One region of the Bacillus spongicola genome, then DNA from elsewhere that is predicted to be linked to it. Evidence: predicted binding sites of a transcription regulator. Region 1 holds the regulator's gene; the other holds the start of a gene.
What was found. Region 1 encodes NrdR, which represses ribonucleotide reductase genes. Its sites were predicted from a motif close to AACACNATATATNGTGTT; they were not measured.
Positions count from the first base shown of each region.

Region 1 (4,539 bases):
TTTGTTGATGCTGCACTAAAATCAGGTGCTGAAGTGAGAGAAGTAGCCTTTCATAAATTTGCGCCACAAGGAGTAAGTGGTGTTGTAATCATTTCTGAATCACATTTAACCATTCATAGCTTCCCTGAACACGGGTATGCTAGTATTGATGTTTACACATGTGGAGAAATGGATCCAAATATTGCGGCTAACTACATAGCAGAAGCATTAAACGCTCAAACACGTGAAAATATTGAACTTCCACGAGGAATGGGACCAGTTCAAACAAAACAACCAGAAGCTAAAATACTTTAATTCAAATAGATGCAGAGGAGGTGTATGATTCATACACCTCTTTTCGTATGGTGCAATATAAGTTTAATTCATGGCTGTTTTCACAAAGATTGTGACTTTTCGTATTACTCCTTATTTCGTGATGAAGAATGGTTTCGGGCATCTTTTCGCATTCTTTTTCACTCGAAGCGAGGAAAGAAAAGAGTGCTCAAATCGTTTTTATATGCTCTATGCAACAAAGGATGCGAATAGAGCCTAATTCATAAATGGACGAATAAGTTTATAATAGGCTCTTTTCGTATGCATTGTGGCTATTTCATCTGATGTTTAACTAAATCCTTCAATTCACTGTTGATTTCCATCAAAAACAGGCGAAATGATGCCCGAATCAAAGCTATAACATAAATAATTAACTGATACGAAATGCAACAAACTTTGGGAAAGCAACTTTATAATATTTACATAGGATTGGGGAGAATTCAATAATGGGAAGTTTTAAAAGAGCATTTATTCGGTTTAGCCAAGAGTGTGAAACGTCGGATTCAAATTTAGATAAAGAGTTAAGGACGAAATATTATAAATCTTCATTTGACAAGGCTTTTGCAGCCGTTGAAGAGTTGTTTGCAGCAAAAGAGTATACGATTCAGTCAATATCAAAAGATCATGGTGAGATATTGGTTGGAAAAAAGGGTAAATTATTTATTGTGGCAACTGTATTGACTGTACGTCCTTTCGAAACAGCGGTCGATTTTAAGGTCACGTCAGAAAAGATGATTCTAACGGGTGCATATCCAAAACTAAAGAGCGAAGTATTAGCTTTGTACAATGGACTAAATCAAAAGTTAAAACCCTTTCAACAATAAGTCGATTCGGACTTGTTGTTTTTTTTGAAGGCTCTTTTCGTATACTTTGCCTGACGCCGCAGGGCAGCCACTTTCGCTTTTCGTAAATGATGCCCGAAACAAAGCTATATCACCGTTTATAGACTGGTTCGAAAAGTAGCAAACTTTTCCAAAACAGCCTTTTTGAAAGTTAGTGTGTCCGATAAACTAGATTCACTATGGCCACCACTTGTGTATTAGTCCTCTTTTCTATAAGATGAAAGTAATAGATTTTTTGAGGCGGAGTTGATGAAATGAAGTGTCCATCTTGTCAGTCAAATGCAACTAGGGTTGTGGATTCTCGACCGGTCGATGAGGGCCGCTCCATTCGACGCAGGAGGGAATGTGAAGAATGTGCTCACAGGTTTACGACCTTTGAAAAAATTGAAGAGCTCCCATTGATTGTCGTAAAAAAAGAAGGAACACGTGAAGAGTTCAGCCGCGAGAAAATGCTAAGAGGCTTAATTAAAGCTTGTGAAAAACGTCCTGTCGCTCTAGAAGAATTAGATAAACTCTCGACAGAGATTGAGAAAGAACTTCGTAGAGAAGGTAGTTCAGAAGTGAAATCGGATATCATTGGAGAAATGATTATGGACCGATTAGCCATCGTGGATGAAGTTGCCTACGTGAGATTTGCATCTGTCTATCGTCAGTTTAAAGATATTAATGTCTTTCTAGATGAATTGAAGGAATTAATCAAAAAATGAACATTCTTGAGCTAAATAATCTCAGTTTAGCTCTTTTCTCTATTTTAACAGGTAATCAGGCCAGGAAAGGTTGAAGAATTATGAAAACACACTGGAAAGAACTACAACCAGTGGACACATACCTAGTGAAGGTGAACGGTCTTTTGCACGACCATCACCGTCAAGTGCTCACCTTTTTGTATCAGCCACTGATTGGAACGGAATGCTATAGCCTCTATATGACATTATGGGCTGAAGTTGAAAGACAATCTCACTGGTCAGAATCATATTCACATTATCATCTAATGGATTTTTTATCCTTTAATATACAGAACATATACGAAGCTCGTGTCAAGCTTGAAGGTATTGGTTTAGTGAAAACCTTTGTAAAACGCTCAGAGGATGAACGGAAATTTATTTATGAAATTCAACCGCCTCTTTCTCCGCAACAGTTTTTTACAGATGGAATTCTAAATGTTTATCTTTATCGTAAAATTGGAAAGGCTCATTTTTTAAAGCTGAAAGAATTTTTTTCTGTCCCAACGGTTGATAACAATGAATTTCAAGAGGTGACCCGTTCGTTTCAGGATATCTATTTATCGTCTCATACATTGCAATTGCCTGACTCCGAAGCGGAACAATTGAGCAAAGTGAGTCAAGAAAAAGAGTTACTTGAAGAGCGAGATAATGGGGGCCTTCAACTAGATTCACTTCATTTTGATATGGACTTATTACTTGCGGGTTTATCAGAATCAATGGTTCCAAGGCGTGCATTTACCCCGAATGTGAAAGAAGCTATCACGAAACTATCCTATTTGTATGGGGTCGATGCTGTCCAAATGAAGGGGATTGTTCTTCAATCGATGTTGGTCGAGGATGAAATTGATATTGAATCTTTAAGAAAAGCTGCTCGAGATTGGTTCCAACTTCAATTTGGGGAGGTTTTGCCGAAACTCAGTCTCAAAGTGTCACAAAAGGCTCAAACTCAATCGATAAATGAACCGAAAACACAAGAAGAGAAACTGATTCACTATTTAGAAATCACCTCTCCTCGTGAACTACTTATCGATCTTTCAAATGGAGCAGAAGCGACGACAAGTGATCTTCAAATTGTAGAAGGCGTCATCATGAATCAAAAGCTTCCAGTTGGAGTGGTGAATGTACTGATTCACTATGTGATGCTCAGAACAGATATGAAGTTGTCTAAAGGGTATGTTGAGAAAATTGCTTCCCATTGGTCGAGAAAAAACATTTCGACAGTGAAAGAAGCGATGGATTTAGCTAAAAAAGAACATCGTCAATATTTGGAATGGGCTCAAGGGAAAAAGGGCAATGCAACTTCGAGGAAAAAACCAGTTCGTACGGAAAAGTTGCCTGATTGGTTTGAGGAAAATAATTCTGCTGCAGAAAATGAACCAAAAGAGAAGGAAGCATCGTTTGATTTTGAAACCGAAAAGAAAAAGCTTGAGGAAGAGCTTAAAAAGTATAAAAAGTAGGAGGTTGCTATGGAACCGATTAATAAGACTTTAAAAAAATTAGCTTCTTCTCCCAAATTTCAACAAACATACAATCAGATGAAAGATGAAATTTTGGCAGATGACGATGTTCAACGTTTTCTGAAAGAGCACTCAGCAAGAATTTCACCCCCAACAGTTGAGAAGGGGTTAATGAAACTTTATGAGTACACCTCTCAAGAAAAACAATGTCAAGGATGTCCGAGCTTAGAGGACTGTGAAAATATGATGCCAGGATTCGAACCAGAGCTATTTATGCGAGGAGAAGTTATCGACATAAATTACCGAGCATGCCCAAGGAAAATAGTGCATGATGAGCGAAGTAAGATGGAAAAGCTTATACAAAGCATTTATGTTCCTAAAGATATATTACATGCCACTTTTTCAAGTATTGATTTGGATACTCCTACTCGGTTAAGAGCGGCAAAAGCAGCTAAGGATTTTGTCGAATCCTATTCTTCTCAAAAGAATGGCAAGGGTCTATATTTTTACGGAAAATTCGGAGTAGGGAAATCGTATTTACTTGGAGCTATTGCTAATGAGCTTGCAGAAAAGCAAATATCTTCGTTAATTGTCTACATACCTGAGTTCTTTCGTGAAATGAAACAGTCGTTACAAGATCAAAGCGTAAATGAAAAGCTAAAGAAGATTAAGTCAGCTCCAATACTGATGCTCGATGACATCGGGGCAGAATCGATGTCTAGTTGGGCTCGTGACGATATATTAGGAACGATTCTTCAATACCGGATGCTTGAAAATTTACCAACATTCTTTTCATCAAATTTCGATTTTGAGGGTCTTAAACATCACTTAACATATTCTCAAAGAGGAGAAGAAGAAAAAATGAAAGCCGCTCGAATTATGGAACGAATTAAATATTTGGCGACACCAGTTAATTTAGATGGACCAAATCGTCGTGAGTTATAGGCTATCATATAAAGATAGCTTTTTTTTTTGCAATCTTTAAATCCACTTCTAAAAAAGTCAAGCTCTCCATATATTGATAGCAAGGAATTAGGTTAGTTGTATCAACCTAGTTCTTAAGATTCGTAGCCTTCAGTGCATTGTGCTGCTTCACAGAATATGAAGGAACTCTTAGCATACCTTTAGACTGGGAAAAGGAGGGAAGAAAATGTTAGAAATTCTCTTCAAACTAGAAAGCGATGGAAAAGCGCTTCAGAAATG
Region 1 covers NZ_JAYKTS010000040.1:639-5,177, forward strand. The annotation lists gene speD (adenosylmethionine decarboxylase) at 1-294, shown strand, start outside; gene U8D43_RS18725 (cytosolic protein) at 759-1,136, shown strand; gene nrdR (transcriptional regulator NrdR) at 1,409-1,861, shown strand; gene U8D43_RS18735 (replication initiation and membrane attachment family protein) at 1,942-3,336, shown strand; gene dnaI (primosomal protein DnaI) at 3,346-4,281, shown strand; gene U8D43_RS18745 (putative sporulation protein YtxC) at 4,487-4,539, shown strand, end outside.

Region 2 (4,539 bases), on a different contig from region 1:
TTCTTGGTAGCCTTTACTTGATAGCATTTGAGCTGCCCGACCACTTCTCATACCGCTTTGACAGTAAAAATAGACAGGCTGGTCTGGACGAATTTCTTTTAAACGCGTTTTCATTTGCGAAAGTGGAATGTTTCGTGCGCCAAGGATATGGCCAGCATCAAACTCATTCGCTTCACGTACATCGATCAACTGCGCTTTACGATAGCCTGCACGGAACTCTTCCTCGTTCAATTTTTTTAGTACTCGCTTTTGCCTAAAGAACATTATAGCAGCATAAACAGTAAGTCCAACTAGAATAATTAAGATGATTTGCCAAGTTGCCAACTTTCTTTCCCCTTTCAAACTTATACGATACATACTATTATATTCATTTTCTCTCATAGAATCAAAAGAAAATTGCTATATGTGCTTCTTCTTTCTATTTTTGAAGGCATTTGATAGACTAAAAGACGATTGAATAGGAAATTGAGGGTGGAAAAATGAAAAAAGAAATTTGGCGATTTATTGATAGTGGTAATTGCTCCCCATACTTTAATATGGCATTAGATGAAGCGTTACTTGATTGGCATAGTGAAGGGATGATCCCACCTACGATTCGTTTTTATGGTTGGAATCCAGCAACCCTTTCTATTGGCTATTTTCAGAAGATAGAACGTGAAATCAACCTAGAAATGGTCAAAAAACATAATCTAGGGTTTGTTCGCCGTCCAACGGGTGGTCGTGGGGTTCTGCATGAACATGAGTTAACCTACAGCGTAATTGTAAGTGAAGAGCATCCTGATATGCCAAAAACTGTTACTGAAGCATATCGTGTGATTTCTGAAGGTATCCTTAAAGGCTTTCAACTTCTAGGATTTGACGCCTATTTCGCGGTACCTAGAACGGAGGAAGAACGAAGTAGTTTGAAAAACCCCCGTTCTTCTGTATGCTTCGATGCACCCAGCTGGTATGAGCTCGTTGTTGAAGGCAGAAAAGTGGCAGGTAGTGCGCAAACTAGGCAAAAAGGAGTCATCTTACAACACGGATCAATCCTGCTTGACCTAGACGAAGATAAGCTTTTTAGTTTATTTAATTATCCAAATGACCGAGTAAAAGACAGGATGCAACGAGCATTTAAAAACAAGGCAGTCGCCATCAATGATATTTCTGATCATGTAATTAGGATAGAAGAAGCGAAAATAGCTTTTAAAAAAGGGTTTGAAGAGGGATTATCTATACAACTAGAACCCTATGAGCTTACAAAAGAAGAACGGGTCTATGTAGAAGAACTTGCTTTCAGTAAATATGAAAGTCGAGGCTGGAATTTTAAAAGATAATTTTTTTCGAGAAAAAAGCGCCTATGGATGCTTTTTTCTTGTTTGTCAAGGAGTTCAGAGTACGACAATTTGTGCAACCTTAAAACCATTTCTATTCCTTTTTATAATCCATATATTTCTTCGATATCCTTCGTTTTCCTCTATCTATCAGCGTATTTTTCATTTGACACAAATTTTAGTGGTTGACCATTTTATCTATATATAGTATATTCATAAAGACTAATCACACTATATATTGTGTGTGGTTAATGAAAAAGGGTTTTATCCCTATACATATGGATACTTCATATTCAACAACTAAGAAATAACTCGGTAGCCATAACTATATACGAAGGAGTTGTCTACATGTCCGTAGTTTCAAGCGGAAAAATGTCGATTAACGTCGAAAGATTAAACAAAGACATTGGGTTATTTTCTCAGGTGCATCCGGTGACAAGTGATATGAATATGTCTCATAAGGGCGTTTCTCGCTTAGTGATGATTGATCGTTATTCATTTAAGGACACGGAGAAAATGACATTGACAGAAGGGGACTTTGTCGTTTTAACGATTAAGGATGACCCGAAATTCCCAGCAAGAGGATTAGGGTTTATTAAAAAAATTAATTGGGAAGACAAAACGGCAGATGTATGGATCGAAGAAGAATTTCGTAGTGGCATTGACCATCCATTAGAAGCTAAAGCGGGCATTGTTACGCGTAATATTGATGTGATAGAAAAACCTCTAGAAGTGTACTATGAGCAAATTGCTAAAAGAAATGCGACAGGATTAGCTTCAGTTGAAACGACTGAGGAAAAGCGGCAAGAATGGTTCCAAAATTTTTATCAAGAGCTTTCTCAGTTAAACTTTGTTCCAGCTGGACGGGTTTTATATGGAGCGGGAGCTGAAACGGACGTTACCTATTTTAATTGTTACGTTATGCCATTTGTTCAAGATTCAAGAGAAGGCATTTCCGAGCATCGAAAACAGGTCATGGAAATTATGAGTCGCGGGGGAGGAGTTGGAACAAATGGGTCAACGCTCCGTCCTCGTAATGCATTAGCAAAAGGAGTTAATGGAAAGTCCTCAGGATCTGTTTCCTGGCTGGATGATATTGCGAAGCTTACTCATCTTGTTGAGCAAGGTGGATCAAGACGCGGTGCTCAGATGATTATGTTATCAGATTGGCATCCTGATATTATTGAATTTATTATCTCAAAGATGCAAAACCCTGCAATTCTTCGCTTTCTGCTTGAAAACACAGAAGATGAGCAGATTAAAAAAGCAGCTATTGCGAAGCTGAAATTCACACCTTTAACAGCCCAAGAGCGGTCAATGTACCAAGGAATCGTCAATTATCAGCATATTCCCGGCTATGGGGGGTTTGATGCAGAAATTATTGCAGATGCCAAAGATAAATTAGCTACAGGCGGGTCGTATTCGGTTCATAATTCAGAGTTTTTAACGGGAGCTAATATTTCTGTTTGTTTAACAAGTGATTTTATGAATGCAGTTGAGCGTGATGAGGAGTATGATCTTCGTTTTCCAGACGTTGAAAAATATAATGAAGCTGAGATGAAAGCTTATAATGATCACTGGCATGAAATAGGAGACGTACGCGAGTGGGAGAATTCTGGATATGCAGTAAGAACATATCGCAGAATTCAAGCAAAAGAGTTATGGAATTTGATTAATATTTGTGCAACCTACTCCGCAGAACCAGGGATTTTCTTTATTGATAATGCCAACGATAAAACGAATGCGAAGGCGTATGGGCAGAAGGTAGTCGCCACAAATCCGTGTGGGGAGCAACCACTTGCTCCGTATAGTGTATGTAATCTTGCTGCAGTGAATTTAGCTCAGTTTGCAAATAAAGAAACGAAAACTGTTAATTTTGAAAAATTGAAAGAAACGGTTAAGGTTGGTGTGCGTCTACAAGATAACGTAATTGATGCGACCCCATACTTTCTTGCAGACAACAAGAAGCAAGCTCTTGGTGAACGTCGTGTAGGCCTTGGAGTCATGGGCTTAGCAGATTTACTGATTTATTGTGAAAAAGAATACGGATCACCTGAGGGGAATAAGCTCGTCGATCAAGTTTTTGAAACGATTGCTGTAGCCGCGTATAAGGAATCTGTTGAGTTAGCAAAAGAAAAAGGCAGTTTTCCATTTCTTAAGGGAGAAACAGAGGAAGAAACCCTATCTTTACGACAAAAATTTATTGATACAGGCTTTATGGTTAATATGCCTGAGGAGATTCGCTTGTCTATTTTACAACATGGTATCCGTAATTCTCATCTACTCACAGTAGCTCCTACGGGTAGCACAGGTACGATGGTAGGTGTATCTACAGGATTAGAACCATACTTCTCGTTCACGTATTATCGAAGCGGAAGGTTGGGGAAATTCATTGAAGTGAAAGCGGATATCGTCCAAGAGTATTTACAAAGGACTCCTTCTGCTGATGAAGCACATTTACCTCACTGGTTCGTCACTGCAATGGAATTAAAACCAGAAGCTCATGCTGATGTGCAGTGCGTGATTCAACGCTGGATTGATAGCTCGATTTCCAAAACGGTTAATGCGCCGCAAGGATTCGCTGTCGAGCAAGTAGAAAAGGTTTATGAGCAACTATATAAAGGCGGTGCGAAGGGTGGCACGGTATACGTGGACGGAAGCCGTGATTCCCAAGTCTTAACATTAAAAGCTGAAGAAAACAGTCAAGACAAACATGAAAAGAAAGTAAATCAAAATAAAGTCGTTTTGGTGGACACTATCCAAGAAATCCGTTCAACAAATGTAACGATTGGATCTGAAGTAGGCAATACTTGTCCAGTTTGTCGAAAAGGAACAGTCAAAGAAATTGGTGGCTGTAATACGTGCACGAATTGTGGCGCACAGCTGAAGTGTGGATTGTGACGAAAGAGAGTGTAACCTTATGTAGATTTGAAACAAAGTCACGATGTTTATAAAAAAGATTTGATGTTTTGAATAAATTCGCGATAATTATAAAAATCCCTTTGGATATATATCCAAAGGGATTTTTATAATTAGAGATAGAAAATCTGAACGACAATATAGTTATTCAAGAATAGGATTGTTGAAGACTTGAACTTGAGATAATAGAAAAATTACCCTTTTTTATATCTTGAAACAAAATTAAGGAATAGAACAATGGAATGTACTAAACTAAAGAGCAGCAATCATGTGATGAAGAAATAGAGAATTGAAAATTTAATGAACC
Region 2 covers NZ_JAYKTS010000044.1:2,483-7,021, reverse strand. The annotation lists gene U8D43_RS19290 (rhodanese-like domain-containing protein) at 1-357, opposite strand, end outside; gene lipM (octanoyltransferase LipM) at 480-1,316, shown strand; gene U8D43_RS19280 (vitamin B12-dependent ribonucleotide reductase) at 1,662-4,214, shown strand.
Region 2: a site for NrdR is predicted at 1,541-1,558, ahead of U8D43_RS19280 (vitamin B12-dependent ribonucleotide reductase). Genes of this name have one in related genera too.